Regions from separate parts of the Paenibacillus konkukensis genome, predicted to be linked through region 1. Evidence: a T-box and tRNA genes for the amino acid it is inferred to sense, from the RefSeq annotation. Region 1 holds a T-box; the other holds one or more tRNA genes.
What was found. The T-box of region 1 lies ahead of trpS (tryptophan--tRNA ligase). A T-box ahead of a tRNA ligase gene usually reads a tRNA of that ligase, here a tRNA-Trp.

Region 1 (14,588 bases):
AATACGCTTCGTTGCAGCGGGATTTTTTGAAGGAGGCGAAAGAAACGTCGCTTCGCTCCAAATCCTCCGCGGCCGTAATAATGGATGCGCGCAGCCGCAGCTCGAAGAAGAACGCATCCCAAGACGGATACGTAAACTTAGTAGGGCTGGCATCCATTTCTCTATAAATCGCCCGCTCCAAATCGGTCAGCGCCATTGCGCCCTGCGGGGGGCCTCCCCCGGAAATGACGATCATGACAATCCACCTGCCTTTCATGCGCGATTCATCCGTAACGAACATGCGCAGACCTTTTCCCTTTTAAGGGATCATAACCATTCTATGTTCGGCAGCGCGCCGGCATCCCAATATTTTGGTCAAAACGAAGAAAAAACGCGCCTTGCGCCCGATTTGCCGTACCGGCATTTGTTGATTCGCCCGATTCCATATATAATGAAAAAAATTCGTTCGTTACTATCCTTATCGCGGGAGGCGCCGCCATGCAATCGGAGAACAATCAAACGGAACGATTCGAGAAAGCCCTATGGACCAGCGTCCGCAAGCTGGGTCCGGAATTGACGGCTCATTTGAGCGTTCCTTTGACCAAACAACAATTTTTCATGCTGTACTTTATCTCGAATAAGGGCGTCTGCAAAGTGAGCGAGCTCGCCGAGCAAATGGAAGTGAAGCCGAGCGCGATCACCGTCATGATCGACCGCCTGATCAAGCACGGCGTAGCCGAACGCCGTCATGACGATAAGGACCGCCGCGTCGTCTGGATTGAGCTGACGGATAAGGGCCGGGAAGTGCTGGAAGAAATCAAGATCGTCCGCAAGCAAACGATAGGACGGTATTTGGCCGATATCGAGCCGCAGCGTCTGGAGCTGTTTCTGGACGTATTCGAACAAATCAGCGAAACTATCGCCAAGCTCCATGCCGGAAATACCGGAGAATAAAGCGGGTCATTTCCTATAAATTCGTTTTCAACATGAAATTTATGTGATACAATGAATTTGTTGGTATATTTTGCGCATTTCATTCACATATTAGAAAGGGTTATCACTAAAGCCATAGGGGTACTCTTTCTAATGTGTGAATTTTTTTATTCATGCAAATTTAAGGAACAATTATTGGAGGGTTTTAAGAAGATGGAAACAGGAACAGTGAAATGGTTTAATGCGGAAAAAGGGTTTGGCTTCATCGAAGTAGAAGGCGGCAAAGACGTATTCGTACACTTTAGCGCCATTACAGGAGAAGGGTACAAATCCCTTGACGAAGGACAGCGCGTGCAGTTCAACGTTGTCCAAGGAAACCGCGGACCACAAGCTGAGAACGTAGTAAAGCTTTAAAATTTCACCGGCTGAGGAGGGAACTGCTCGGATGAGAGCAGTTCTTTTTCCAGTGATTGCGGCGCCGAGGGCTTGTACTTTCGCTACGGCTTTCACGGCGCCCCAATACCGGAGAATCTCCTCTGCGGAAGGCGAAGCCGGCTGCTCTTAGGTTCAAGGCCATCTGTCATTCACATGTAGGTATTTTTTGCAGCGCACTAACCAAAGGAGGGGTTACCTTGTATTTCTCAAAGAAAACCATGGAACCGATTCAAGAAGAACAGACACCGGTGTGGATGTGCAGTAATGAAGGATGCTCTTGCTGGATGAGAGAAAATTTCGCTTTGGAAGAAACGCCTGCTTGTCCTCTTTGTCAATCCGAGATGGTGAAGAACACCAAGATGCTGCCCGCCTTGGTCAACTATCATAAGTCCTATTAAGGAACATACATAGCGACGTTGTTCGGGTGAATCGTCCCGTTCGGCTCCGCACGGCGAAAACAAGCCTGGGTCACATGGCTGATACATACCATAACCCGAACAATGACAAAGCACTAACCGCGCTGCGGTTAGTGCTTTGCCGTTTATTTATGAGCTTTTCCCGCCCGTGCCGGAACCGGAGCCTTCGGCGGCAGGAATCGCGAATTCTTCGTTATAATTCGGCAGCGCTTGTTTGGTCAAATACTCCTGATCGATATATTTGGCCAAGTACTGCTTGCCGAACAACTGGTCATACTGCAGGTCGCGGTATTGATTTACCGTTGCCTGTATATCTTCGGGAACGCTCTGATGCAGCCCGCCGTCCGCATCGACGACAAGGTTGCGAAGCAAGCCCGGCGCCTCTTGCAGCAGCTTATCGTTCAGCGCAAGCGAAGCCGGCTTCTCCATGCCCAGCTTGTTCAGCACATACGTGCCGAGGAACGAGTCGCTCAGCGTAGGCTTCTGCTCTTGCGGCAGATCGACGTTCGACCACATGACAAACGGCACGCTGTGCATTTTCTTCGTTTCCTCCAGCGACCAGCTGCCGGTGCCGATCAAGCCTCCCTGCTTGTAAACGTCGTAGTCCAAGCCGAGCATCGGGAGATGGTCGCCGTAAAATACGATGACCGTAGGCTCATCGGACTGCTGGAAATGATCGATTAGCATCTTCAGGCTTTGATCCGCATCATGCGCGCCCTGCGTGTAAGTCTCCAGAATGCTGCGGGCATCGTCGGTCAGATTGCCATTAGCTTTAATCTCAGTTTCCCCATAGCGATTATCGTCATAAGGTCCGTGATTTTGCATCGTGACGGCGTAAATAAACATCGGTCTGTCCGTCTCATCCACCTGCTTAATAATGTTCCGCGACACTTCGTCGTCCGAAATAAACAGACCTTTATATTCCGGGTTTTCGAATTGGTCCTTGCTCATAAAGCTTTCGAAGCCGAGCTCTTTATACACGCTTTCGCGGTTCCAGAACCAGCCCTCGTACGAGTGAATCCCCATGCTTTTATAACCCTGCGTTTCGAAATAACTGGCCAAGCTCGGAACCGGCTTGCTAATATACTGCTGGTACGGCACGGACCCGTCCGGCAAAAAGCTCATGGATTGCCCGGTCAGCACCTCATATTCCACATTGCTGGTACCCCCGCCGAACTGCGGAGACAATAAATATCCGGAGGTCGATTCCTTCTGCAGCTTATGAATCGTCGGCACCGGGTCTTCGCTGTATTGGACGTTCGGAAGCAGTGTCGGGTCCCAAAAAGCTTCGTTCATAATAAAAATGACATTCGGCTGCTTGCCTTGGAACGGATCGCCCTGCTTGCTGACCGATGCGGTCTGCACCATGTTATCACTGGCCAAATCCTGCGCAAGCGAAGCCATAGCCGGCTCGCTGTAGCCTTCCGGTTTAGAAATAATCGAGTTTTTAACGTTCATCGTGAACGCCAGCGCCATGCCGTTGTTGCTGTAGTTTTGCTTTTGATCCCAGACGATCTCGCTGACGCCCGCGCGGTCAAACAGATGAGCCGCCCAAGTCGTCCTGACCCCCAGCGAATAAAGCGCGACCAGTGCGAGAATCCCCAAAACGGCGCGGCCTCCGATGTGCATTTTGAGCCGCGGCCAGACGAAATGCATCGCGACCAACACGACGACCAGCAAGCCGAGGGCGGCCAGCCGCTTAATTGCCGCAGGTCCCGTCACAAGCGGAATGATGTTCATGCCTTCTTTTTTCAGAAAAATATCCCATGGAAAAAACGGTTCGCCGATCAATTTGGTCTTAAAATAACAGACTAGAGCCATAATAGACAGTAATAAAGACGCCAAGGTGACTCCCGTCATCATTGAACCGAATAAACTATAGAAAAATACAAGAACGCATAAATCGATGATTGCATTAACCGCAAACAGCTTCTGATTTTGCATCATCCAGGCCCAAGTTTCCGGGAATGAGCCTCGTTGAATGAATTCGACCCCAAACACCAGCAATAGCGGAACTACCGCGAGCATAATAACGATTAGGCCGTATTTTAAAGCCCGGTTTCGTTCGATCGGAGCCGTTCGGCGCTTATGCCGAGCTTTTCGTTGCAGCTTCATCTTCTCACACTCCTTTGTTAATAATATCCTTCTCGGTTCGTTTCGATCCACATGGATGCATTCATTATATACACAAAAACTTAATATTAGCTGAAAATGAGGCCGAATGGGGAAAATTGGTGCAAAAAAAATGTGTAAAAGGTATGAACTCTATCATTTCCGTCCATTCTATTTAGTAGAACTCATAGATTTCGTTATGAATGGAAGGGAAGGATTGTACGATGAAACGAAAATGGATCGCTTATGCGCTATGTTTCCTTATCGCCGCCGGCTGTGCGGCAGGAGCTTGGGCCGCCCGCGTCAATGCCGGCCGTTCGGCGGCTTCAAGCCTCGAATTGCTGCTTCCTTTATCCCAGCAAATAATGTCCTCCGACAAGAGCATTGTTATTAAACATGCCGATACCTACCAAAACTACTCGGATGAAAAACAATTTTTGGACACGGGGCGAATGCTCGGAAGACTGTTCGAACTTCCCGAGGACGGAAAGCTTAGCCGCGAGGAAGATCATATCCTTTATCGCACGGCAACGACCGATTCGCACGGCGCCGATTTGACGATGCTCTGGGTCGGATTCTTCGATCATACGTCCGAGCTGATTCTTACCGGAGGCAGCGGGCCGGATACTTCTCCCGCCGATATGATAGAACTTCAGCGGAAGCTTACGGACAAGCTGCAGTCTATCGGCATTAAGCCGCAATGGAATGTAATGATCCAAGGAGTGCTTGCGGGTGATGACGTGGCCTCTTCTCCCTCCCCGACCGATTGGCTCGTGGCCAAGCTTCAAGCGAAGCAAGTGGAACAGTACGAGGACAACGGCAGCACAAGCATCACGTATTATTCCCCTTTCATCAGCGAGCATATTTCTAACGGCAAGCAAGCGATGAACTTGCAGGTTGCCGTTCACCGCAATTCCATTACCCAAGAGAAGCGCGTCACTATAGGAACACCTGCCATTACAATAGAATATTAATACGCCGTCTTTAACGAACAATTGTTCTTTTTCTTCTTTTATTGTAAACTGACCGAAGAGTTCTTTATGATAAAAGGTGATAACATGACTAACCCTACATCTTATAACGTCCCTTACGGCGCTTCGATAAAACGGATTCCGCAGGCCGCTATTGCGCCCGCGAAAACAAGCAAGGACCTGGTGTCCGATCATGAATCGGATGCCTTTTATTTTCGTTCGCTGGAGAATTCCGGCATCGCCTTGAACGCCCGGCAGATCGAAGCGGTGCGCCACGATCAAGGCCCGCTACTGACGCTGGCCGGCGCCGGTTCCGGCAAAACGTCGGTGCTTGTCGCCCGCGCAGGCTATCTGATGAACGTTCTCGGCGTCCATCCTTCGCATATTTTGCTCGTTACCTTCTCCAGCAAAGCCGCCGCGGAAATGAAGCAGCGTATCGCCGCTCTTCCCGGCATAACAAGCGGAATGGCCCGCGAAGTGCAGGCGCGGACGTTTCATTCCTTCTTCCTGCTGCTGCTCCGAAGGCAAGGATATACGCAGGACATTTTCAGCGAAACCCGCTATCAGCACATCGTTCTGAAACGAATTCTGCGCGAGCGCGGACTCCAGGACGATTACGAGCCGGAGACGCTGCTATCCGTCCTCTCTTCGTGCAAAATGAACATGACCGATCTAAACGGGCTGCCCGAGCGTTCCATGGACGAGAGGAACATCAAACGCATTTTGCGGCAATACGAGCAGTGGAAAGCGGATCAGCGCAAAATGGATTTCGACGATATTCTCGTCTTCGCCCACAAGCTGCTGCTCAGCGAGCCTTCGCTGCTGGCTTCTTTGCAGCAACGGTTCCGTTACGTCATGAACGACGAGTTTCAGGACACGAACAAGCTGCAGTACGAGCTTGTCCGCATGATCGCCGAGCCGCAGAACAATCTGATGGTCGTAGGAGACGACGATCAGACCATCTATACGTTTCAGGGCGCCAGCCACGAATTCATCCTGCAGTTTCACCGGCAATACCCGAAGGCCCGAACGGTCACGCTGGATATCAACTACCGTTCCACTTCCAGCATCGTCGGGCTAGGCAATGAAATCATACGGCATAATATGCGCCGTAAGCAAAAGACGCTGCAAGCGACCAAGGAAAGCCCCGCAGCGCCCCGGTATTACAGGCCCGGCGATACGGACGACGAAGCCGCAACGGTCCTTGCCGAAATCCGCAGCGAGGTGGAGCAAGGCCGGCGTTCCTACAGCGACTACGCGGTACTGTACCGCACGGCAAGCAGCAGCCGGGCCATGCTGGAGGAACTGGTCATTCAGAACATACCGTTCGTGCATGACGGCAATACCGATCTGTTCTACGAGCAGTGGATCGTCAAGCCGATCATCGACCATCTGCGGCTTGCCATGGACCGTCGCAGCTTTGCAGCGATTGAAGGGATTTTGCAGACTTTATACGTGAGCCGGGAGAAAGGGATGGAATTTATTTACGCTCAGGAGAAGCTGCGGCCGAAGAAAGGGCCGCTCGTGCATCTCCTATCCTTGCCGGACTTGAAGGAATTTCAGAAGGAGAAGGTAAAGGAGCGCATCGAGCTTGTCAGCATGATCCGCGATATGAAGCCGGCCGACGCGATTCGCCATATGCGCCGCAGCTTCTACGACGTCTTCATGGAAACGGCGGACGGGCGCAGCTTCACGCAGCATAAGGAAATGCTGAAGGAAACGCTCGACGAGCTGGAATCGTCGGCCAAGCGCTTCGACTCGATCGAAGCGTTCCTCGGCCATATCGGACATATGCTTCAGATGCACCAGGCCATGGAGCAGCTGCGCAGCGATCCGAACGCCGATACGGTGAGTTTGATGACCATTCACAAAGCGAAGGGCCTGGAATTTCCCGTCGTCTTCGTCATCGGCTTTTCCGAAGGCATACTGCCTCACAGCTCTGCGCTCGACGCCGGAGAAGACTCCTCCGCCAAAGGGGATAAGCGCCCGAAGACCGTCGTTCAAGCGGACAACGGCCAGAAGGACGCCTACGCCGCGCTTGAGGAAGAGCGGCGGCTCGCTTATGTAGCCGTTACACGGGCGAAGGAGGAGCTGATCGTCTGTTCGCCGGCTTACTATCGCGGCAAGAAAGCGAACGTCTCGCGCTTTCTTACCGCCGTGTTCAGCGCGCCCAAGCCTGCTGCCGCGGCGAACACGGCCGCCCCGCGGGCACAGGCGGGCCCCGGCCCGGCCGCTGCGGCTGCCAAGCCCGGCGGCGCGGGCTACCGCTCGGCGCCCGGCAGCGGCACCGGCGGCATCGGGGGAAGCGCCACGGCAAGCGGCGCGCCCAAGAAGCTGCACACCGTGCCGGCGTGGCTCTGCACGAGCGGCAGCTGCCCCGCATGGGCGCGGATCAGCAGCGCCCAAGAGAGCAAGCGGGCGAGCAAGGCGTGCCCGCTGTGCCAGGCCCCGATGCGCCGCGGCAGCAAGGAAGTGCCGGTGTAACCGGGGGGCGGTCCGTCCCCCTCGCACCGGCCGCAGCCGCCGCTCTGCCGCGCTAATGAAGGCAGGCGGCGCAGCAGGCCTGCACTTACGCATTACCGGGAATTCTTGCGGCAATTCACGATCCGTTCTATAATCCTAACCATTCAGATTTCATAAGAAATGGAAACCGATATGGATAAGGATGAGGGATCAAACTATGCTGCAAATTCGTCGTTACCTGCTTATCGCGGCAGGCACCTTCGCCGTCGCCCTGGCCTTCAACTGGTTTGCCGGCCCGAACCACATCGCAGCGGGCGGAATGTCCGGGACCGCCCTTCTGATCGGCTCGCTGCTGCATATCGAGCCGTCGGTGCCGCTGTGGATCGGCAGCCTGCTCATTCTCGCGGTCAGCGTCTATTTTCTGGGGCTGCGCTCGCTTGCCGTCTCCGCAGCCGGCTCCGTGCTGCTGCCGCTGTTTGTCTACGCGACGCGCCACTGGCCGCCGCTGACGGACAACCCGCTGCTGGCCGCCATCTACGGCGGCCTTATGACCGGGGCCGGGCTCGGGCTCGTCTTCCGCGCCCACGGCAACACCGGGGGCTTCACGCTTATCGCCCAGCTGCTCCACCGCTGGCTCGGCGTCAAGCACAGCCAAGCCATCATGGCGATGGATTCGGCCGTCGTATTGTCCGCCGGCCTCCTGTTCTCGCCGGAGCAAGCGCTGTACGCACTGATCGGCGTATTCGCGACGAGAAAATCGATGGACCTTGTACTCAAGCTGCAGCGGGCTTCCAAGGTCGCTTATATTATTTCCTCCGCCCGCTGCGAAGAGGCACTCAGCCGAGCGGTGCTTCACGACCTGGACCGCGGCCTGACGAAAATAGCCGGGACCGGAGGCTATACCGACGACCTCCGCGTCATCCTGATGATCGTCCTGGCCGCTAGCGAGGCCCGCAGGCTGAAGCTGCTCGTCCAATCGATCGATCCGCAAGCGTTTATGATTGTCTGCGACGCGGACGATGTCGCCGGGGAAGGCTTCCCGGAGCATCCTGTCATACGCAGGAGCAGGAAGCGGCGGCAGCTTACGGTGTAGCCCGCCCCGGCTGAGTGAGCCCTGCGATGCGGGACGCTCCCGGGGGCAAGCCGCGGCTCGCCAAAAAGCCCCCCGTCTTCACCCGGGAAGGGGGAAACGGGGGGGCTGACGCAAGCCTCGTCTATCTTTCATTCAAGCTTAATCGAAATAGCGGATGCTCATCGCTTCGCGAACCTCCAGCATCGTCTCTTTGGCGATAGCTCGGGCCTTGTCGGTGCCGGAGACAAGCAGTTCGTCGATCCGTTTCGGCTGGCCCTCATACTGCCGCCGGCGCTCCCTGATCGGCTCTAGCAGCTCGTTCATCGCGCCGGTTGCCAGCTTCTTGCAGTCCGCGCAGCCGATCCGCCCGCGACTGCACTGCTCGTAAATGTCCTGCTTGCTCTCCGGGCGAAACGCGCAATGATACCCGTATATCGGACAGATGTCCGGATGGCCGGGGTCGTGCTTATGAATGCGGCTCGGGTCCGTCTTCGCTTTCTTGATTTTCTCCTCGACCTCGCCGGGAGACGAATCGAGATAGATCGCATTGCCCATGCTTTTGCTCATCTTGCTGTTGCCGTCCAGCCCCTCCAGCCGCTCTCCGACCAAAGCCCGCGGCTCGACCAGCACCGGCGCATACAGGTCGTTAAACCTGCGCACGATTTTCCGCGTCTGCTCGATATGCGGAATTTGGTCCTCGCCTACGGGAATGAGCGTAGCCTTGCAGAAGGCGATATCCGCCGATTGGCTGACCGGATACCCCAAAAAGCCGTAATACATTTCCTTGTATCCCCGCTCCTTCGCCTCCGTCTTGATCGTCGGATTGTGGCGAAGCGAATTGACCGTCACGAACATGGAGAAGTACACGGTCAATTCCGCGATCTCGGGAATCATCGATTGGACAAACAGCGTAGATTGATCCGGGTCGATCCCGACGGCCAAATAATCGAGCGCGACCTTTCTCAAGTTATCTTTAATCAGCTGCGGCTGATCGAAATGCGTCGTGAGCGCCTGCACATCGGCCAGCATAATGAAGCTTTCATACCGCTGCTGCAGCTCTACCCGATTTTTCAAGCTTCCGACGTAATGACCAAGGTGAAGTTTTCCGGTAATGCGATCTCCGGTTAAGACACGTTCCTTCATGGAACATCCTCCTCTGATTTGATTTTAGCAAACGATCCGTCCTGCGCCACCACCAGCCATCATCCATGGTCATCACCTCTTTTCATATATAAAAATCGAAAGCGCGCCGAATCCGCCCCGGGTGCCGGACTGCCGCCGTCAGCCACGGGCTGCGCGCCCGCCTCAATCGTATGGAACAAGAACAAATCCTCCAAAAGTGACGTGATGCTCTGAAGCTTATTCCGTCCGCATCCAGCCTAAGCCGGATCGGCGTCTAACCATTCCTCTGGGATCGTTCTATGGGTAGACTTTCCTTTCGGGGAAGAACCCCGATATCCACAGGATATGGCTGCGCATCATTTCCTAAACAATAAAAAAACTCCGCCCTTGGTTAAAGGACGAAGTTGGATTCGCGGTACCACCTTTGATTAGCCTTCCTCCCGGAAGACTCGCTCTGCAGGTACGGATGCTCAAGGTCTCCCAGCGAGCCTTGTGATCGATACCCTGTCTTTTGTAACGGTAAGACATCCGCCTCTCCTACCCAGCTCCGGCAATCATGCCCGAAGCTTTCGGATCGGCACTCCGAAGCCCATTCAACGCGCAGCTGACACGGATTCGCACCACCCATCCGCTCTCTGAAGCCATCCGATACGCCTACTCTTCTTCATCAACGTGCACTATTTATTTTTATCAGTATATCATATGTTCCGCTTTTGTAAACCCGGCCATTCGCCGCTGCCTCATTCCTGACCGGCCAAGCCTATTGCAAAATATCCTCGATAGCCGCCAGCTCTTCCGCGCTGAATTCGAGGTTGCCGAGCCCCGCTACCGCATCCTCGATCTGGCTCACCTTGCTCGCGCCGATTAGCGCCGAAGTGACGCGGCCGCCGCGCAGCACCCAAGCTACCGCCATCTGCGACAGCTTCTGTCCGCGCTGCCGGGCCAGCTCGTCCAAGCGGCGCACTTTGCCGAGCACTTCCTCTGTCAGCTCCTCCGGCTTCAGAAATACACTCGAACCGGCTGCCCGCGAATCCTGCGGAATCCCGCCGAGGTAACGGTTCGTCAAGATGCCTTTATGCAGCGGCGAATAAGCGATGCTGCCGACGCCCGCTTCATCCAACACATCGAGCAGCCCGTCCTCTACCCAGCGGTCCATCATCGAATATCTCGGCTGATGGATCACGACCGGCGTACCCAAGCGGCGCAAAATGTCCAGAGCTTCCTTCGCCCGGTCGGCCTTGTAGTTGGACAAGCCGACATACAGCGCCTTGCCTTGGCGCACGATCAGGTCGAGCGCTCCCATCGTTTCTTCCAGCGGCGTGTTCGGATCGGGACGGTGATGATAAAAAATATCCACATAGTCCAAATCCATCCGCTTCAAGCTTTGATCCAGACTCGCCACCAAATATTTCTTCGACCCGAAATCGCCGTAAGGCCCCGGCCACATCAAATATCCGGCTTTGGTGGAGATGATCATCTCGTCCCGATACCCTGCGAAATCGGCATTCAGAATGCGTCCGAAATTCTCCTCGGCGCTGCCCGGAGGCGGCCCGTAATTGTTGGCCAGGTCAAAATGCGTAATGCCCAGATCAAATGCGCGGCGCACCATCGCGCGGCCGTTCTCATAAAGATCGTTCCCGCCGAAATTATGCCACAGCCCGAGCGACACGGCCGGCAGCTTCAAGCCGGTGCGTCCGCACCGGTTATAGACCATGGAATCGTAGCGTTCCTTGCTTGGAATATAGCTCATCGTTATTCCTCCCCGGAGTTTATAACTTAAATTTTTTCCCTCAATACTTCATAATTTCGGTCGTCCGCCTTCATTCTAGCGCTTTCCTTGGACAAACCATATGTCAGCATGTATGCTATATATGGCATCATGTCTCTCATTGCCTTAATACGTCCATTGACCGGAGGCCTATATGACCTTATTGGATTACCGTTATACATCGGACGCGTCGGCGCCTTCCATTGAACTCAAACTGTATTATTGCGGCTATGAGCGCTGCGCTCCCGGCCATTCCTGGGGGCCTGCGCTGAAAGATCATTATAAAATTTTGTATATTCACGGCGGCAAAGGCATTTATCGTACCGGAGACCGGATCTACGAGCTCGGCGAAGGACAAGGCTTTCTGCTATGTCCCGACGTCATCGCTTCCTACCGGGCGGATGACGAAGACCCGTGGACTTATTCCTGGGTCGCCTTCAACGGCCTTAGCGCCGAGCTATATTTGCGCCGCGCCCAGTTGTCTCCCGCCAATCCCGTATTCCGCTGCACCGACGCCCGGTCTATGGATCAATGCTTCTTGCAGGTGTACGAAGCGAGCAAATCCAAAGGCAGCAGCGATACGCGGCTGCTTAGCGCGTTATATGGATTTTTGTCGATGCTGATTGAAGAAGCGCAATCTCACTGCCCTTCGGCCAAGCCGGACAACCTGCGGGATCTCTATGTCCAGAAAGCGGTCGAGTTTATTCAAATGAACTATTCGCAGCCGGTCGCCATCGCCGACATGGCCGACTGGATCGGCCTCGAACGCAAATATTTGTCCAAGCTGTTCAAATCCGGCACCGGCATGTCGCCGCAAGATTTCCTGATTCATTTCCGGGTAAGCAAAGCATGCGAGCTAATGAAAAACCCCGCGCTCTCCATAGGGGAAATCGCAGGCTCCGTCGGCTACAAAGATCAGCTGCTCTTCTCGAAAATGTTCCGTAAGGTGAAAGGCATGCCGCCGAGCGTGTACCGGAGGACCAGCACCACCTGATCCCTGCGCTTCCGCTGTCCGACCCGGTACCGCAGCTTACCGGCAGCTCCCTGCTGCGAACGACAAATAGGAGAGGACAAACGAGTCCTCTCCTTGTTATTGTATCGTCAGCCGTCAGGCCAGCTCTGAGACGGTTCATTCCGCCGCTTTCCCCGCGGCAAGCCCGCGGCTCCTTCGCAGCCCTAGCCTAAGCTCTGGCACGGGCCAGCAAGTACAGGAAGTAAGGCGCCCCGATCACCGCCACGACAATGCCCGCGGGAATTTCCTCGGGCTGCATAATGGACCGCCCGATCGTGTCCGCCACGATCAGCAGCAGCCCGCCCGTCAGCGCCGACGCCGGCAGCAGATGCTGATGCTTCGGCCCGATCAGCCGTCGCGCCAAATGCGGCCCGATCAAGCCGACGAAGCCGATGCCGCCTCCGACGGCGACGCAGGAGCCGGCAAGCCCTACGGCCGCGGCGATCAGACCGAGCCGCTCCTTCTCCACCGGCGCTCCGAGCCCTGTAGCGGTCTGCTCGCCCAGGTTTAGCACATTCAACACGCGCGCCTTATAGAAAGCATAAGGAAGCAGAACGATCAGCCACGGCAGCAGCGCAAGCACGAATTTCCAGTTCGAGCCCCACACGCTGCCCGCCAGCCATACCGCGACGAATTGATAGTTTTGCGGGTCCAGTCGGAGCGTCAGCACGATCATCGCCGCGCTGATTCCGGCCGCAACGGCGATACCCGTCAGAACCAGCCTCGTCGGCGACAGCCCTTCATGCCGTTTGTAAGCGAGCACGTAAATGATCGTGGCGGTTAGGCCAGCGCCGATCAGCGCTAGAAACGGCAGCACAAATACCGGTGCGGCCGTTGTCGTCGGATAAAAGGAAATGAACAAAATGACCATCAGCCCGGCGCCCGCATTAATGCCGAGCATACCCGGATCGGCTAGCGCATTGCGCGAAATTCCTTGCAAAATGCAGCCCGATACCGCAAGCCCGGCGCCGACCAGCATCGTAATGACGATGCGGGGCAATCTGAATTCGAATAGGATAAGATGCTGCTTGGCGGTACCCGCTCCGAAAAACGTCCGGAACACATCAAGCGGTCCGAGCCGTATGTACCCTGTATTCATGCTGATCAGAAGCATCAGCAGCAGCAAAACTGCGAGAGCGGCCAATACGAGAACGGCGCGAGCGACTCTTTTGCGTTCTCCCGCCGAAGATGAGACGAAAGCCATTACAGCTCCCTCCTTTCCTTACGTACCAGGTAGAGGAAGAACGGTACCCCGATCAGCGCGATGAGCGCCCCGATCGGCGTCTCGTAAGGAGGGTGGATCATTCTCGCGCAAATATCGGCGATCACCATCAGCAAGCCGCCCATCACGGCGGAGCAAGGAATAATCCAGCGGTAATCGACGCCGACCAGCGCGCGCACGATATGCGGGATCACCAGACCAATGAACCCTACGGCCCCGACGGCGGATACGGCCGCGCCCGCCAACACGAGCACCAGCACCATCGCCATGAGCTTCACGCGCCCCGTACGTTGGCCCAAGCCTTGCGCCAGCTCTTCGCCAAGGCTCAGCACCGTGATCGAACGGGACAGCATCAGCGAGCCGACCAGCGCCGCGGCGACCCAAGGGAACATAATTTTCAGCTGCAGCCACTTCGTGCCAGCCACGCCGCCCGCATACCAGAACGCCAGATCCTGACCGATGCGGAAATAGAGGGCGATCCCTTCGCTTAAAGCGACCAGCAGCGCGCCGACTGCAGCTCCGGACAACGCGAGGCGCACCGGCGTCATCCCGTTTTTGGTGAGCGAGCCGATGCCGTACACCATTCCGGCTCCGATCGCCGCCCCGATAAAGGAGTACATGATCAAATATAAGAAAGGAAGACCCGGCAGCAAGGCAAAGCATACTGCAAGCGCAAAGCCGGCTCCGGCGTTAATGCCGAGCAGCCCGGAATCGGCGAGCGGATTTCTCGTAATCCCCTGCATAATCGCCCCCGCTACGGCAAAACAGGCGCCGACCATCGCCCCCGCCAATGCTCTGGGCAGCCGCAGCTCCTGAATAATCTGATGCTGCGTCAAATCCGGATTGAAATGAAATACCGCCTGCCAGACCGTCAGAAACCGGATATCGGCGGCCCCCAGGGAGATCGACGTCACTAGCCCTACAATTAAAGCAGCCAACCCGCCGATAAGCACCAAAGTCGCCGCCAGCGGCCGCGTCCGCAAAGGCGTTTTGGAGGGGTTCTCTAAGCGCGCCGCTTCTTCAGTATGCAACATATGCGAAAACCATCCTTTGTCCCAAAAATATACACGTGATAATGAGAAT
Region 2 (14,588 bases), 640 kb from region 1:
AATCCGCGGCGTTCATTTTGATGGGAGTACGCTCCGGCTCGTTATTGAGTCCCCTGAAATCGGGATTATAGTTTATAACCGATCCGGTATCAATGTCGATGGTGGCTGAAGGGTTAGCCGCTAGCGCCGGAAACGGCAAGGCACAAGACAATGACAATACTAGCATGCACAAAATAAAGATATGAGACCTGCAAATGTTCTTCATGTCATATCTCCTCTCCATGAGCAAAGGTATCCGTGCAAATTGCATCCGTCCTTCAGAAACGGACAAGCGCAAGCTTATTTACGCTGCTGATAAATTTCATTCACTTCTTTGGTTAACTGCTCGCCGCCGTTTTTGAGCCACTCGTCCGCAGCTTTATCCACTTCTTCGATAGGAGCGTCCCCGGCAATAACCCGCACCATGGAGGACATCCATTTTGTATTTAAGGTCGTCAGGTTCAGCTTCTTGTAAGCGGCGGTCTCCGCCTCGAGGCCCAGCCCGTAGTTCGGCCAGTCGTACTTGTCGTTGTTATTGAGCCACTGCTCCACTTGCTTGACGTACTCCTGGTCATGATACTTATGAAGCTGAATTCCTTTGTCGGCGCGGCGGAAAAAGTTGATCGAGAACAAGCTTCCCGTTTCCTTCGTCTCCAGCTTCTCAAAGCCGCCGTCCGCCTTCTTTTGATAGTCGACGCCTTCCACGCCTTCCTTGATGAGATCGTACCCTTCGTCGGAAAGCATATAATCAAGCAGCTTGAGGATGCGTTCCTGCTTCTTCGGGTCGATATTTTTGTTAATGACGACCTTGTTTTGCCCCATTCCGTCGGTTTGCGTAGCTCTGATCCCGTTCGGACCCGCCGGCGGAGGCAGCTGGACGAGCTGGGCCCCCGGCGCATTTTTCTTCATATTCGGAATGTCGAGGCGGATCACCTCGTTGGGATTGACCAGCTGAATTCCCGACTGGCCGTTCCACAGCTTGTTGCGGGCGTCCGCCGACTTCATGACGAGGAAGTTTTTGTCCAGAACCCCTTCCGCGTAAGCTTTGCGCAGAAACCCGATGAACGCTTTCAGCTCCTCCTTCTGAGCCTGCATCGCCACAAGCTTACCGTCCTTCAAAGCCCAATCGTTCCCCAAACCGAACGCCCCCTGCAAATAGGCGGCATTGCCGAAGGTGCCGTTCGAATTAACGAGAATCGAGAAGCCTGTCGTGTCCGCCTTGCCGTTGCCGTCCGGGTCCTCCGTCGCAAAGGCTTTGGCGACCTGATAAAAGTCGTCGATCGTCTCGGGCATCTTCAAATTCAGCTTGTCCAGCCAATCTTTGCGTATGGACATCGAGAACAGATGCGGAATACCGTAATACGGGATGCCGTAGTAGGCATCTTTCGGATTCAGCTCCATCCACGCTTCCTCGGGAAGATGCTTGGTTAAATTCGGATATTGGCCCAGCAGCGGCTTGACATCCAGGAAGACGCCTTTATCGCGCCACTGCATATAATCCTGGGTTGCGATCCGATACACGTCGGGTAAGCTGTTCGACGCGGCAAGCACGCTGATCTTGTCATTGTAGCTGGCACCGGGAACCCATTGGATATCCAGCTTGATATTCAGTTTCTCGTTCAGTTTCTTCACAAGCGCCGAATCGCTCGATGGCCCGATTTCCGCATATTGCGGAACCATCAGCGAGATGTTCATCGTTTCTTGTTCAGCGCCGGCGTCGGCCTTCGCTCCGGCTCCCCCGGCTTGCGACGAAGGACTTCCGCTTGTCGAGCAGGCCGTGAGGCTGCTGACCGCGAGCAGTACGGCCATGCTAATGCAGCAGCTTTTTTTCATAATGGACATCCATTCCCTTCTTTAAAAATGTGGCGAAAAACGCCGTATGCGCATGCGAGAGCATCTTCCGATCGCTCTTGTTCCCAGATTCCTTGAATGGTTATTGCTTTTTTCTATGGAGAAAATCCATTTTCAAAGGCGAAAGCTAACGCTTTTCCAGATTCAAATGGCCCCTCCGCTCTTTTTTCGCCGCGCTTCTAAACGCATATGCAATCTTGCGACCGAACCCGCCGGCATGACGAATTCAGCATAACCGGCAGACGTTATCTCCAGAGCCGATTCGTTTAAGTGATAGCCGGTTCTTCGATCCCACTGCGCATGGATTAAAAAAGGCGAATCGCTGTATTGCAGCAGCAGCAAAGCCTCCGCCTGTTCTCCGTCCCAATCCCCCTGCAAACGGACCGTATGCGCATCCCGCAGGTCGCGATTGGCCAAAAACAGAATGATTTCATCTCCCCGCTCCGATATGACGGCTGCCGCATCGACATGAGGCACATCGTCCATCGGCCGGATACGCACCCAGGTTTGCGGCATCGCAAAGGCCGAGCCTTCCGCATCAAGAGGCAAATGCCGCCACCGCGTATCCTCTCTCAGAAAAGGCTCCGCGTACAAACGAGAGGTGTCGTTCCCGGGGTTCACGGGCCGCATATCCACCGGATAAGCCCGGTAATACAGCGTGTTATCCCTCTGATAGGCATATTTCACGGCATCGCCTTGACGAATAAAGGCATTGAGCATAGAAGACACATAGCAGGCGTGAGCCATCGTCTCATATTCCGCTTTGGGCCAGCCGCTCTCCGTTTCCGGCTCGAGATTCCATTCCCCTATTTCGAGAATGAGCGGGTTGAAGCCGTACCGTTCGGCCAGCTCCTTCAGCTCGATAATATTCGCCTCATATTGCGTCGGATAAGATACAAGCACCTGATTGTAAAACACGGGATCGGCTTGATTGGCGGCAAGCCAGTCTCTTCGCAGCCCCTCGTCCCGAATCCCTCTCGTATATTGATGAATATCGAGTCCGTCGATATAATCCGGTCCGGCCGTTTCAAACATGCGCCGGTTCCATATAGGCGGCTCTCCCGGAATTTCCGAATAGTCCACATACATCGGGTCCGCGCCGGCCATAATGATCGTAATGCCGGGATCGACCTGCTTCATCATGGAGTAGTACGTTTGAATCCTCCTGGAAAAATCGATCGAATTCGTGTAGCCGAATTGATAATCGCCGTAGCTCTCATTGCCCACCTGCCACAGCTTGACTCCCCAAGGCTCCGGATAACCGTGCTCCGCCCGCAAACGGCCCATCGGCGTCGTCTCGTCTCCGTTAACATACTCCACCCAGTCCGCGGCCAGCTCCGGCGGCAGGTCGTAGCTGAAGCCTACATTCAGAAGCGGCTCGGCCCCGACGATCCGGCAAAACCTAAGAAACTCGTTCGTGCCGAAATAGTTGGGCTCAAGCCCGCCCCAGTTCTGATTGTCCCGGACGCAACGCTGCTCCCACGGGCCGATGCCGTCTTTCCAATTGTACTCGTTCGCGTAATTGCCGCCCCATCGAAGGGTGGTGACGCGATACTGCTTGAGCAGCTCAATCGTCGTCGGGTTGTAGATTTCCTCTACCGCATCGCCGGACGCCAGCATAACCCAATCCAGATCAAACCAGCCCGGCCCATCCGCATCCGCCGTCAAGCTCAGTCTATATTCGCCGAAGGGAGAATCTTTATAGCGGAACTCGGTTGCCCTTGGCAATGTCAGCTTGACTTCATAGCGCTTCCACTGCTCGCCCAAGACGATGCTGCTCTCGGCAAATGTAGCGCCCGCCTTATCCTCGATCGCCGTATATAGGCGGGTAACCGCTCCTGAGGCTCTGGCATAAAATCGCAGACAATATTCCAGCGTTCTTTCATCGGCCAGCGTAATGCGCTGCATAATCCCTTGCCTGCCCGTTCCTTCGCCGATCTTGACCCGCTGAAACCGCTTCTGCCCCTGCTTGCCGTGAACCCCTCCGTCACGCTGCTCGAAAGCGCCGTCCGTGCTGCCTGCAGGCTCCCATGGATAGGCCAGCCCCGGCGTCAGCGGCGTATCTCTGTACATGATCTCGGTCCGCATCATCCACGGCAAGTTGGTGCCGTCCTTTTTTCTTTTGGAAAACCAGTTCTCGAACGAGCCGTTGGCGATACAATCCTCGATAATGCCGGGATACGTATCCCGCCCGTTCATTTCAAAAAACTTCCCAAATATCCGCTTGTCCACATACCACGAACTCGGCTCCGCCGATCCGGTGCGAACGGTTGTATGCAAGCCCATGACCGCCCTCCTGCTTTTTTATTCCAGGGAACACTCGCCATGCCGGTTAGACATGATGTCAGCCAAGCTGCGACTTGGATGGGGGAGCGCGGTCAACACACGGTCAACACCGTCTTCCCCTCTAGCCCCCGCTTCTTCCAGTATGCGCGGAATCCATCGCTATTTCGTTACACAATCCCTCGAAATATTATCCGATTTCAGGATGATTGTTGGAGCGGCACTTCCAAGACGTACACGGAATGAGGCCTCAGCTCATAGGTCCAGACAGACCCGTCTATTCGCACGCGCTGCGCTTCGGCCGTAATTAGGGAAGGTTCGAATACCGTATTGTACCGCTCATAATGTTCTCCCGTCAGAGTATGCAGAAGTACCTCTTCCTTCGGCTTCCATGCGCCCAGATCGCAGACGAGCTCCGTAGGCTCCAGCGTCCGGTTGACGACAAAAACCGTCAAGAGATCGCCCGTTTCGGAGATGCAGGCAACCGTGTCCACATTCGGCAGACTGTCGCACTCCATCGGCAGCTTGCAGGGACCGGCATGAAACGTACCGGACTGCGTCCGGGTTTGCACGACACGATGAAGATTACGGTTCGCGTATAAGCGCAGCAAGTGATAGGTGGCCGTTCCGAATATGACGTCGTTTTTTCCGCTCCAGCCGGGCTTTTTCATACGCTCGTAATGATCCCCTACCCGAATGCAGCCGCCGACCCACCCGTTAACCAGATCGGAAAAGTTGGCTATTTGCACAAGATGACTTTGTCGAATCATTTCATTCAGCATGCACGCATTCGCCACGGCCGCCTCCAGCGTATGATTGTTCGGCATATCGGGATTTGGAAAATACATCGTGTTCCATTCCGTCACCGCGATTTTCAGATGCCGTAAATCTTCCCTGCCTTGAATGATCGATTCGATTTCTTCGAACAAATATCTTGCCGTTTCCGAGAAGGCGGCGATCGCTTTGAACCGGTCGCTTCCCGGCGTTGCCGCATCGATAGGGAAAAAATTTTGTCCTTGGTAAATATGCAGCGTAATGAAGTCCATAGCATGACCGGCTGTTTCCAATACGATGCGGTTCCAGCCGGGAACCAGCGAATCTCGCGCCGTCCCGCAGCCGAGCAGCACAATGGACGGATCTTTGGCCTTCATCGCTGCCGCGAATGTGAGGAATTGCTGCGCGTACGTCTCCGCGGAGCAGACGCCCGCCTGCCATGGTCCGTACATCTCGTTGCCCACTTCCCAATATTTGACCCGATAAGGCTCCGGATGCCCGTGGCTCGCCCTGAGCGCTCCCATAGGGGTGCTCGCGTCTCCGTTGCAGTACTCGACCCATCTGGCCGCTTCTTCTGCCGTGCCGGTACCCATATTTACGCAAATTTGCGGTTCGGCGGCAAGCTGCCGGCATAAGTCCACGAACTCGTCGGTGCCGAAATATTTATGCACCTGTCCTGCCTGCTCCCAAGCTTCGTTGACATAATTGGGACGCAAATACACAGGGCCGACAAACTCCTCCCAGTGATACAAGCTGATATAGTTTCCGCCCAGCCGCAGAATACCGCCGTTCAGCGCCTTGGCCATTTCGAACACTTCCCGCTTCAGCAGTCCGGTCTGCCCTTCGGGGAGAAGGGAAATATGATCGAACCAGATCACGCCGGTCGAAGTCGAATCGGCCCATGCGGCCGGCGGAAGAGGGACGGCCCACACCTGCAGCTCGGCCGCAGCGCAGGAACGGGAAGCCGTTATCCGGCCGGTAACTTCCTTCCAGCTATGGGAGTTTACCTCAAGCTCCAGTTCCCCCAGCATGTCGCCGTTCGCGCGGTCGACCAGCTTCAGGTGCACCGCGTTTAATTCGCGTGTCGCTCTTACATACATCCTGACGGCATAAGGAATACTCCCGTCGACTTGCATCCGCTGTCCGATTCCCGACGCGCAGCGGTCTTTATTGAATATCCTGATTTTCTGGCTATGGCCGGAATGAAATCGGGCCGGGGGCTCCAAGGCATACTGCGTATGCTTTCCGAAATTGAGCGGATACCAAGGCCCGGACACGCCGTCCAAATTATGATCCTCCTCTTCGAAATCCATATTTGTTAGAGGATACGCCAGCATCGCGGGCATATGATCATCGATATCCTCGATAAAATGTCCGAAAATATACGGATGAATGCAATGATCCGCAATATCTCTGCCGATAGTAAGCCGTGCATTTTGTACGTTAACCATCATTTTCCGCTCCTTATCACTTATTTGCGGGCCGTTCTGTCAGAAAAGGGATTCTGATGGACACGACCGTCCCTCTGTTCTCGAATGAGGTAATCGTGAGCCCGTACTTCGAACCATACTGCAAAACCAGCCGGGCATGAACGTTCACAATGCCGAGCGATTCGCTTCGGATCAGCGTCTTATTGTCCTGCATCGTGATGATATTGAGCCGCTGCTGCAGCTGCGCCAGCTTGCCGTCCGAAATGCCTTTGCCGTTATCGGCGATTTCAATGATCAGGTCTTGAGCTTCATTGTAGGCGCTGACGATGACCGTGCCATGGCCTCCGCTTGGCTCCACCGCGTATTTGACCGTATTTTCGATAATCGGTTGCAAAGAGCATTTCACAATGAGAACGTCCAAATATTTCTCGTGAACATAAAAACGGCTTTGAAAATGTCTGGGAAAGCGAATCTTGACGATTTCCAAGTATTTCTTGACCTGACTGATCTCTTCTCTCAGAGAAACGACAGGCTCGACGATGGAGGCCGTATACCGGTAATAATCCCCCAAATTTTTGGCGATCACCTGAATGCGCTCGTTTTTTTCGATGTAGGCCAAGCTATTAATAATTTCCAATGTGTTATACAGCAGATGCGGATTGATTTGATTTTGCAGAGCTTGAATCATCGCTTCCTTCTGTCTAAGCAGCATTTGCATCTCATTCACCTTCATGCTGCCAATGGTTTCTATATACTCGTGCAGTTGCCTGGTCATGCGATTGTAACTGCGGCTTAGCAGCTGAATTTCGTCTTTACCCGGAACAACCTCCGCCCGCATATCCAAATTCCCTTTCTCTACATGTTCCATAAGCTGCTTCAGCTTGCGCAGCGGACTTGTAAACCTTTGCGCAATGACCGGCACAACGATCAGAACCATGGCGGCGAGCCCGAGCATAGCCACGATCATCGCATTGCGCGCTACGGTAACCCCGCTGGCCATCACTTCGAACGGAACCATCGCTACCACTTTCCATCCGGTAAGCTCGGAGGTATTGTAGGCGACCAGCATCTCCTGGCCTTGTACAGGCTGAACGGAGGATGCGGTATCGAACTTAAGCCCGGCCAAGGAGGTCGATTGAAGCGATTGGCCGATCATGGCCGAGTCGGGATGATACACAATGGTCCCCTCCTTGGATACAATGAAAAAATACCCCTTCTTAGCGAATGAGGAACGGACGATAGTTTTTTCCAGCTCGCTGATTTTCAGATTCATGACAAGCCTTCCCGCCAGCTTCATCGTTTCCGTCGAATAGACAGGAACTAGCATGGAGATGACGTTTTTACCTGTCACCTGGGATCTGTGAGTCGGAAGCAGCTTCAAGTCGCTCATCATCTCCAGTCCGTACCACGGCTCCTTCATATACGATTTGGAAATTTCGTCAAAGCGCTGAATATTGGATATGGCCCTTCCGTCGAGAGACATCAGAAACAGACTGTCTACTTCGCTATAGTTCAGAGCGACATAGTTGTTCAATACATCCTCAATGTCCGCAGGATAAGTCGGCGTGACCGCCCCTCCGCTGACAAGCCAGTTCTGAATAATTCCCGCTTTGCCCCTGTTTCGGGTGAAATCGTTGCGCTCCGGCAGCGGGCCGGCTATCAGGGTAGATACGGATATTTTCATTTGTTGAAAATACAATTCGATTTGCCGGTTGAGGCGATACGAAGCATCGTCGGCAAACTGGTAAAAATCGTTTTTGGCCGCTTTCATATAGAAATATTGCGACAGCGCGCCCGTCAGCAATATGGAGGACAGCGCCGCCGCCAGCAGGATAACAATCAGCTTGACTTTGATCGAGCGGCGGCTGAACCAGCTTCCCGCATTCATAGGCCTAACCCTTTGCGGTACTCGTTAGGAGTCACCAGCGCGACATGCTTGAATACGCGATTGAAATAGGGCAGCGTGGCGAAACCGACATCCTCGGCGATTTCATATACCTTTTTATCCGAAGTCCGAAGGAGCTCCATCGCTTTTTCAATGCGGATATAATTCAAATAGTTCACAAAGCTTTTGCCTGTATATTGTTTGAACAGCACTCCGAAATACGAAGGACTCAAATTGGAGTAATCCGCCATTTGTTTCAGCGTCAATTCGTCCTGCATATGCGCCCCCATATACTCGCAGGCGCGTTTGATGACCAATCTCATATTGTTCCCGGCAAACTGGGGGTAACGAAGCGTCCATTCGTGCAGCAGATCGTGAAATACGTGCCGCACCCGCTGTTCGTTCAAATCCTCCGGAAGTGAGGCATCCTGAAATTCCGGATGAATGATCTTGATATATTCCGTGAGCTTCCCCATAAAAATGCGAAGATAACTGGTTTGGGAGCCCTGATCCAGCGAACGTCCGCCCAGAATCGCATGCAATATCCGGTCGGTCTGTTCAAACAGCCCGATCGGCTCGAATTCATGCAACCGGTCGATGAACCGCTGAATGTCGCGCAATATTTGATTCGGCTCTATGCACGTTTCCAGCCTGCCGACAGAACGAGACAGCGCGGAGTGAAGCTCGACCTCCGAGATGGGCTTCAGTAAATATTCGGATACATGCAGCCGGATCGCATTTTGCGCATAAGAGAATCGGTCATGCCCGCTGATAATGATAGTCACCACCGGCAGCCGCTGATTGCGAATCCGGTGAATCAGCTCCAGACCATCCTGATCCGGCAGCTGAATATCGGTGATGACCACCGTCGGCCATAGCTCCTGCATCAGGCGCCAGCCTTCTTCACAGCTTGCGGCCTCCCCCGTAACCTTGAATCCGTCCAGCTGATGCACCATTTCCACAAGCGCATCCCTAATCAGCAGTTCGTCTTCCACGACAAGCACATGATACACTGTAATCCCCCCAATACCGCGCAGGGTGCTAAGCTATCCCTTGACCGAACCCATCATCATGCCTTTGCTGAAATATTTTTGCATGAACGGATACACCATAAGCAGAGGCAAGGCCGTCAGCAGAATAGCTGCATGCGGTACGGCGGGGGTATAGCTGTACCCGGTATCCGTAACAACGAGCCCCAGCTCGGAGGAGTTCACGATCAGGATTTGGCGAAGAAACACCTGGAGCGGATATAAATTGGCATCATTCAAATACAAAATCGCTTGAAAGTAAGTATTCCAATTAGCCACCGTATAAAATAACGTAAAAGTGATTAGCACCGGCAGCGAAACCGGAAGGATGATCCGCCATAATATTTTAAATTCCCCGCAGCCGTCGATCCGGGCCGACTCTTTGATTTCGACGGGCAAAGTCTGAAAATAGCTGCGCATCACAATCAGGTTAAAGGGAGCGATCGCTCCCGCAAGCCATATGGACCAATACGAATTGATCAGTCCGAGCCCATGGATCACCAGGTAAGTTGGAATCATTCCGCCCTGAAATAGCATTGAGAACAGCACGATGACATTGACGGCCGCCCTGCCCTTTACCCCCGGATGAGAAAGCCCGTAAGCCATAAGCGTCGACAGCGCCATATTGATGAGCGTTCCTACTGCGGTAATGTAAATAGCATTATAGAAAGCGCGCGTAAATTGGGCGTTGTCCAGCAAAAACCTGTATGCTTCCAGCGTCCATTCCTCAGGCCATAGAACAACGCCTTTCAGCAGCAGCTCCTTGCTCGACGCAAAAGAACTGGACAAAGTAAACAGCAACGGGAAGACGACGGTCGCCGCCAAACCGATGAGGATGACGGTCACGCAAGTATTGAAGACATTATCCTTAAAAGACTGTCCCGCTTTCATCCGCTAGATCACCCCTTCCTCGCCGAATTTGCGCGCCAGCTTGTTGGCAGTCAGCACCAGCGTAAGACCGACAATCGATTTAAACATGCCGACGACCGCCGAGTAGCTGTAATCCCGCTGAAGTATGCCGGTACGATACACATACGTATCGAATACGTCGGATACGCCCACATTGAGCGGATTTTGCAGCAAGAAAATATGCTCGAACCCGATATCCATAAAATGACCCAGTCTTAAAATGAACAGCACGATAACGACATAGCGAATGCCCGGCAGCGTAATATGCCATATTTGCCGAAACCGCCCCGCACCGTCCACCTTGGCCGCCTCATACAACGACGGATCGATGGAGGCCATCGTGGCCAAATATAAAATCGATCCCCATCCCGCACCCTGCCACATATTTTGCAGCAGCCACATCGGACGCAGCCACTCCGATTTCGTAAACAGCTCGATTTTACCGAAGCCGGCCGACACCAGCCATTGATTGATAATTCCGTCTTGTGAAGAGAACAGAGTCATCGTCATGGACACGATAACGACCCAGGAAATAAAATGCGGTCCGTACATGATGGTCTGTACGGTGTTCCGAATCGTTTTCAGTCTGGATTCGTTCAATAGCAAAGCGAGGATGATAGGAGCCGGGAAAAAAAACAGGATATCCAAACAAGCGAAAGCAAATGTATTTGTAAGCAGTAACGGAAAATCCGGTTCGGTAAATAACCTGTTGAAATTATCCATACCGACCCATGGACTGCTCCACATGCCGGAAAACGGATCATAGCGCTGAAACGAAATAAGTAATCCAAGCATGGGCACATACTTAAAGATCAGGAAATAAACCAATCCCGGCAAAATCATGACATAAAACGGAAGATGGGCTGCGATCCGCGCTTTTTTTAGACCCTGCCCGACGGATGCAGCTGCTGCTTGAGCACCTCTCATAATGACCTCCAATGTATAAACGGCATTTGAACTCATTATAGAGGCTCATCCTGTGAATTGCGTTCCCCAATATATCGATTTCTTAACTGATTTCACTTTGTTATCGATGATCGGCAGACCCTAGTATAAGTTCGAGGAAACGCTTTCATAAAACTATCATACATTACGACTCCAGCGGGTTTGAATACAATTGCCAGCCGGAAAAGTGAGTATTTCGGACACATAGCGGATTTAAGATCGACTGGGGATTTTCGTATAAAATACAAAAAAGCATGAATCTTAAAGATTCATGCTTTTTTGTATGCCGGTGAAGGGACTCGAACCCCCACGGTTTCCCTCACGATTTTGAGTCGCGCGCGTCTGCCAATTCCGCCACACCGGCAAGTATGGCGTGCCCTAAGAGATTCGAACTCCTGACCTTTTGATTCGTAGTCAAACGCTCTATCCAGCTGAGCTAAGGGCACATAATTATGAAGTTTTACTTGGTGCCGAAGACCAGACTTGAACTGGTACGGTAGTCACCTACCGCAGGATTTTAAGTCCTGTGCGTCTGCCGATTCCGCCACTCCGGCGTAAAAAAATGGAGGCGCCACCCAGACTCGAACTGGGGGTAAAGCTTTTGCAGAGCTCTGCCTTACCACTTGGCTATGGCGCCAGGTAACATATGGAGCGGAAGACGGGAATCGAACCCGCGACCCTCGCCTTGGCAAGGCGATGCTCTACCGCTGAGCCACTTCCGCATAAAATAAACTGGGGATCTAGGATTCGAACCTAGGCATGACGGAGTCAAAGTCCGTTGCCTTACCGCTTGGCTAATCCCCAATATAAACATGGGGCGATCGATGGGACTTGAACCCACGAATGCCGGAGCCACAATCCGGTGCGTTAACCCCTTCGCCACGACCGCCACAGCTATAATAAAAAAATTGGCAGGGGCAGCAGGAATCGAACCCACACCAAAGGTTTTGGAGACCTTTGTTCTACCTTTAAACTATGCCCCTATAATATGGTGGAGGCTGATGGATTCGAACCACCGAACTCGTCAGAGAACAGATTTACAGTCTGCTGCGTTTGGCCACTTCGCTAAGCCTCCATATTATGTTGTAATCAATGGTGCCGTCGAGAGGACTTGAACCCCCAACCTACTGATTACAAGTCAGTTGCTCTACCAATTGAGCTACAACGGCGTAACACATTGTGTAGTACATGGTGGCTCGGGACGGAATCGAACCGCCGACACGAGGATTTTCAGTCCTCTGCTCTACCGACTGAGCTACCGAGCCTTACTATACATTCGCTTCTGACTTAAATGGCGGAGCCGACGGGATTCGAACCCGCGGTCTCCTGCGTGACAGGCAGGCATGTTAGGCCTCTACACCACGGCTCCACACTATAAAAGATAAATTGGTTGCGGGGGCAGGATTTGAACCTGCGGCCTTCGGGTTATGAGCCCGACGAGCTACCGGGCTGCTCCACCCCGCGTCGTTGAAGTTTATATGGTGGAGGCTGAGGGGATCGAACCCCCGACCCTCTGCTTGTAAGGCAGATGCTCTCCCAGCTGAGCTAAGCCTCCATATAACCATTATAACATAAATGGTGACCCGTAGGGGATTCGAACCCCTGTTACCTCCGTGAAAGGGAGGTGTCTTAACCCCTTGACCAACGGGCCTTACTGCTACGGAGAGAGAGGGATTCGAACCCTCGAGACGCTTGTGACGCCTACACGATTTCCAATCGTGCTCCTTCGGCCAACTCGGACACCTCTCCATATGGCTCCCCGAACAGGACTCGAACCTGTGACAACTCGATTAACAGTCGAGTGCTCTACCAACTGAGCTATCAGGGAATGTACCGCTTGGCGACGTTCTACTCTCCCAGAACCCTTCGGTTCAAGTACCATCGACGCTGGAGGGCTTAACGGTCGTGTTCGAGATGGGAACGCGTGGTTCCCCTCCGCCATCATCACCAAACGGTATGACTTGTTCAAGGCTTGCGCCTTGAAAACTAGATACGAAACTCGTGCGCGTTTGTGAGCAATGGTTATTTGTTCTTCCCGGTTTGTTTCCGGGCCCCGAGAAAGTATTTGGAGTCAGCTTCGAAGCTACTCTTCACTTTCTTGGGAACTAGGTTAAGCCCTCGACCGATTAGTATTCGTCAGCTCCACACGTTGCCGTGCTTCCACCCCGAACCTATCTACCTCGTCGTCTTCAAGGGGTCTTACTTACTGGGAAATCTCATCTTGAGGGGGGCTTCACGCTTAGATGCTTTCAGCGCTTATCCCGTCCGTACGTAGCTATCCAGCCATGCTCCTGGCGGAACAACTGGTACACCAGCGGTACGTCCATCCCGGTCCTCTCGTACTAAGGACAGCTCCTCTCAAATTTCCTACGCCCACGACAGATAGGGACCGAACTGTCTCACGACGTTCTGAACCCAGCTCGCGTACCGCTTTAATGGGCGAACAGCCCAACCCTTGGGACCTACTTCAGCCCCAGGATGCGATGAGCCGACATCGAGGTGCCAAACCTCCCCGTCGATGTGGACTCTTGGGGGAGATAAGCCTGTTATCCCCAGGGTAGCTTTTATCCGTTGAGCGATGGCCCTTCCATTCGGTACCACCGGATCACTAAGCCCGACTTTCGTCCCTGCTCGACCTGTTTGTCTCGCAGTCAAGCTCCCTTCTGCCTTTGCACTCTTCGAATGATTTCCAACCATTCTGAGGGAACCTTGGGGCGCCTCCGTTACGCTTTAGGAGGCGACCGCCCCAGTCAAACTGCCCACCTGACACTGTCCCCATACCGGTTCACGGTACCAGGTTAGAACTCCGATACGATCAGGGTGGTATCCCAACGTCGCCTCCACACAAGCTGGCGCTCATGCTTCTCAGGCTCCCACCTATCCTGTACAGATCGTACCAAAGTCCAATATCAAGCTGCAGTAAAGCTCCATGGGGTCTTTCCGTCTTGTCGCGGGTAACCTGCATCTTCACAGGTATTAAAATTTCACCGGATCTCTCGTTGAGACAGCGCCCAAGTCGTTACGCCATTCGTGCGGGTCAGAATTTACCTGACAAGGAATTTCGCTACCTTAGGACCGTTATAGTTACGGCCGCCGTTTACTGGGGCTTCGGTTCATAGCTTCGGGTTACCCCTAACCACTCCCCTTAACCTTCCAGCACCGGGCAGGCGTCAGCCCGTATACTTCGCCTTGCGGCTTCGCACAGACCTGTGTTTTTGCTAAACAGTCGCTTGGGCCTTTTCACTGCGGCCCCCTCGGGCTATTCACCCTACCGAGGCACCCCTTCTCCCGAAGTTACGGGGTCATTTTGCCGAGTTCCTTAACGAGAGTTCTTCCGCGCGCCTTAGCATGCTCTGCTCGCCTACCTGTGTCGGTTTGCGGTACGGGCACCTTCTCCCTGGCTAGAGGCTTTTCTTGGCAGCCTGAACTCATGACCTTCGCTACTGTTATTTTCACTCCCCATCACAGACCAGCCTTATGATGTGCGGATTTGCCTACACATCA

Region 2: it encodes a tRNA-Trp, which carries the amino acid that the T-box ahead of trpS (tryptophan--tRNA ligase) is inferred to sense. The anticodon was not compared.

The regions. Positions count from the first base shown of each region.
Region 1 is NZ_CP027059.1:3,930,756-3,945,343, forward strand. Features, by position in the region: gene SK3146_RS16900 (protein-glutamine gamma-glutamyltransferase) at 1-256, opposite strand, end outside; gene SK3146_RS16905 (MarR family winged helix-turn-helix transcriptional regulator) at 478-933, shown strand; gene SK3146_RS16910 (cold-shock protein) at 1,126-1,326, shown strand; gene SK3146_RS16915 (cold-shock protein) at 1,566-1,745, shown strand; gene SK3146_RS16920 (LTA synthase family protein) at 1,893-3,878, opposite strand; gene SK3146_RS16925 (YwmB family TATA-box binding protein) at 4,100-4,849, shown strand; gene SK3146_RS16930 (UvrD-helicase domain-containing protein) at 4,934-7,330, shown strand; gene SK3146_RS16935 (YitT family protein) at 7,512-8,402, shown strand; gene trpS (tryptophan--tRNA ligase) at 8,541-9,524, opposite strand; T-box leader at 9,895-10,183, opposite strand; gene mgrA (L-glyceraldehyde 3-phosphate reductase) at 10,264-11,253, opposite strand; gene SK3146_RS16950 (AraC family transcriptional regulator) at 11,426-12,265, shown strand; gene SK3146_RS16955 (FecCD family ABC transporter permease) at 12,453-13,487, opposite strand; gene SK3146_RS16960 (FecCD family ABC transporter permease) at 13,487-14,539, opposite strand.
Region 2 is NZ_CP027059.1:3,294,858-3,309,445, forward strand. Features, by position in the region: gene SK3146_RS14060 (fibronectin type III domain-containing protein) at 1-166, opposite strand, end outside; gene SK3146_RS14065 (extracellular solute-binding protein) at 280-1,821, opposite strand; gene SK3146_RS14070 (hypothetical protein) at 1,975-4,116, opposite strand; gene SK3146_RS14075 (alpha-L-arabinofuranosidase C-terminal domain-containing protein) at 4,314-6,341, opposite strand; gene SK3146_RS14080 (sensor histidine kinase) at 6,355-8,205, opposite strand; gene SK3146_RS14085 (response regulator) at 8,202-9,215, opposite strand; gene SK3146_RS14090 (carbohydrate ABC transporter permease) at 9,249-10,121, opposite strand; gene SK3146_RS14095 (ABC transporter permease) at 10,125-11,066, opposite strand; tRNA gene SK3146_RS14100 (tRNA-Leu) at 11,369-11,448, opposite strand; tRNA gene SK3146_RS14105 (tRNA-Arg) at 11,454-11,530, opposite strand; tRNA gene SK3146_RS14110 (tRNA-Leu) at 11,550-11,638, opposite strand; tRNA gene SK3146_RS14115 (tRNA-Cys) at 11,648-11,721, opposite strand; tRNA gene SK3146_RS14120 (tRNA-Gly) at 11,732-11,806, opposite strand; tRNA gene SK3146_RS14125 (tRNA-Gln) at 11,817-11,888, opposite strand; tRNA gene SK3146_RS14130 (tRNA-His) at 11,898-11,973, opposite strand; tRNA gene SK3146_RS14135 (tRNA-Trp) at 11,994-12,067, opposite strand; tRNA gene SK3146_RS14140 (tRNA-Tyr) at 12,074-12,159, opposite strand; tRNA gene SK3146_RS14145 (tRNA-Thr) at 12,178-12,253, opposite strand; tRNA gene SK3146_RS14150 (tRNA-Phe) at 12,274-12,349, opposite strand; tRNA gene SK3146_RS14155 (tRNA-Asp) at 12,377-12,453, opposite strand; tRNA gene SK3146_RS14160 (tRNA-Met) at 12,472-12,548, opposite strand; tRNA gene SK3146_RS14165 (tRNA-Val) at 12,564-12,639, opposite strand; tRNA gene SK3146_RS14170 (tRNA-Glu) at 12,661-12,735, opposite strand; tRNA gene SK3146_RS14175 (tRNA-Ser) at 12,745-12,833, opposite strand; tRNA gene SK3146_RS14180 (tRNA-Asn) at 12,837-12,912, opposite strand; rRNA gene rrf (5S ribosomal RNA) at 12,920-13,036, opposite strand; rRNA gene SK3146_RS14190 (23S ribosomal RNA) at 13,191-14,588, opposite strand, start outside.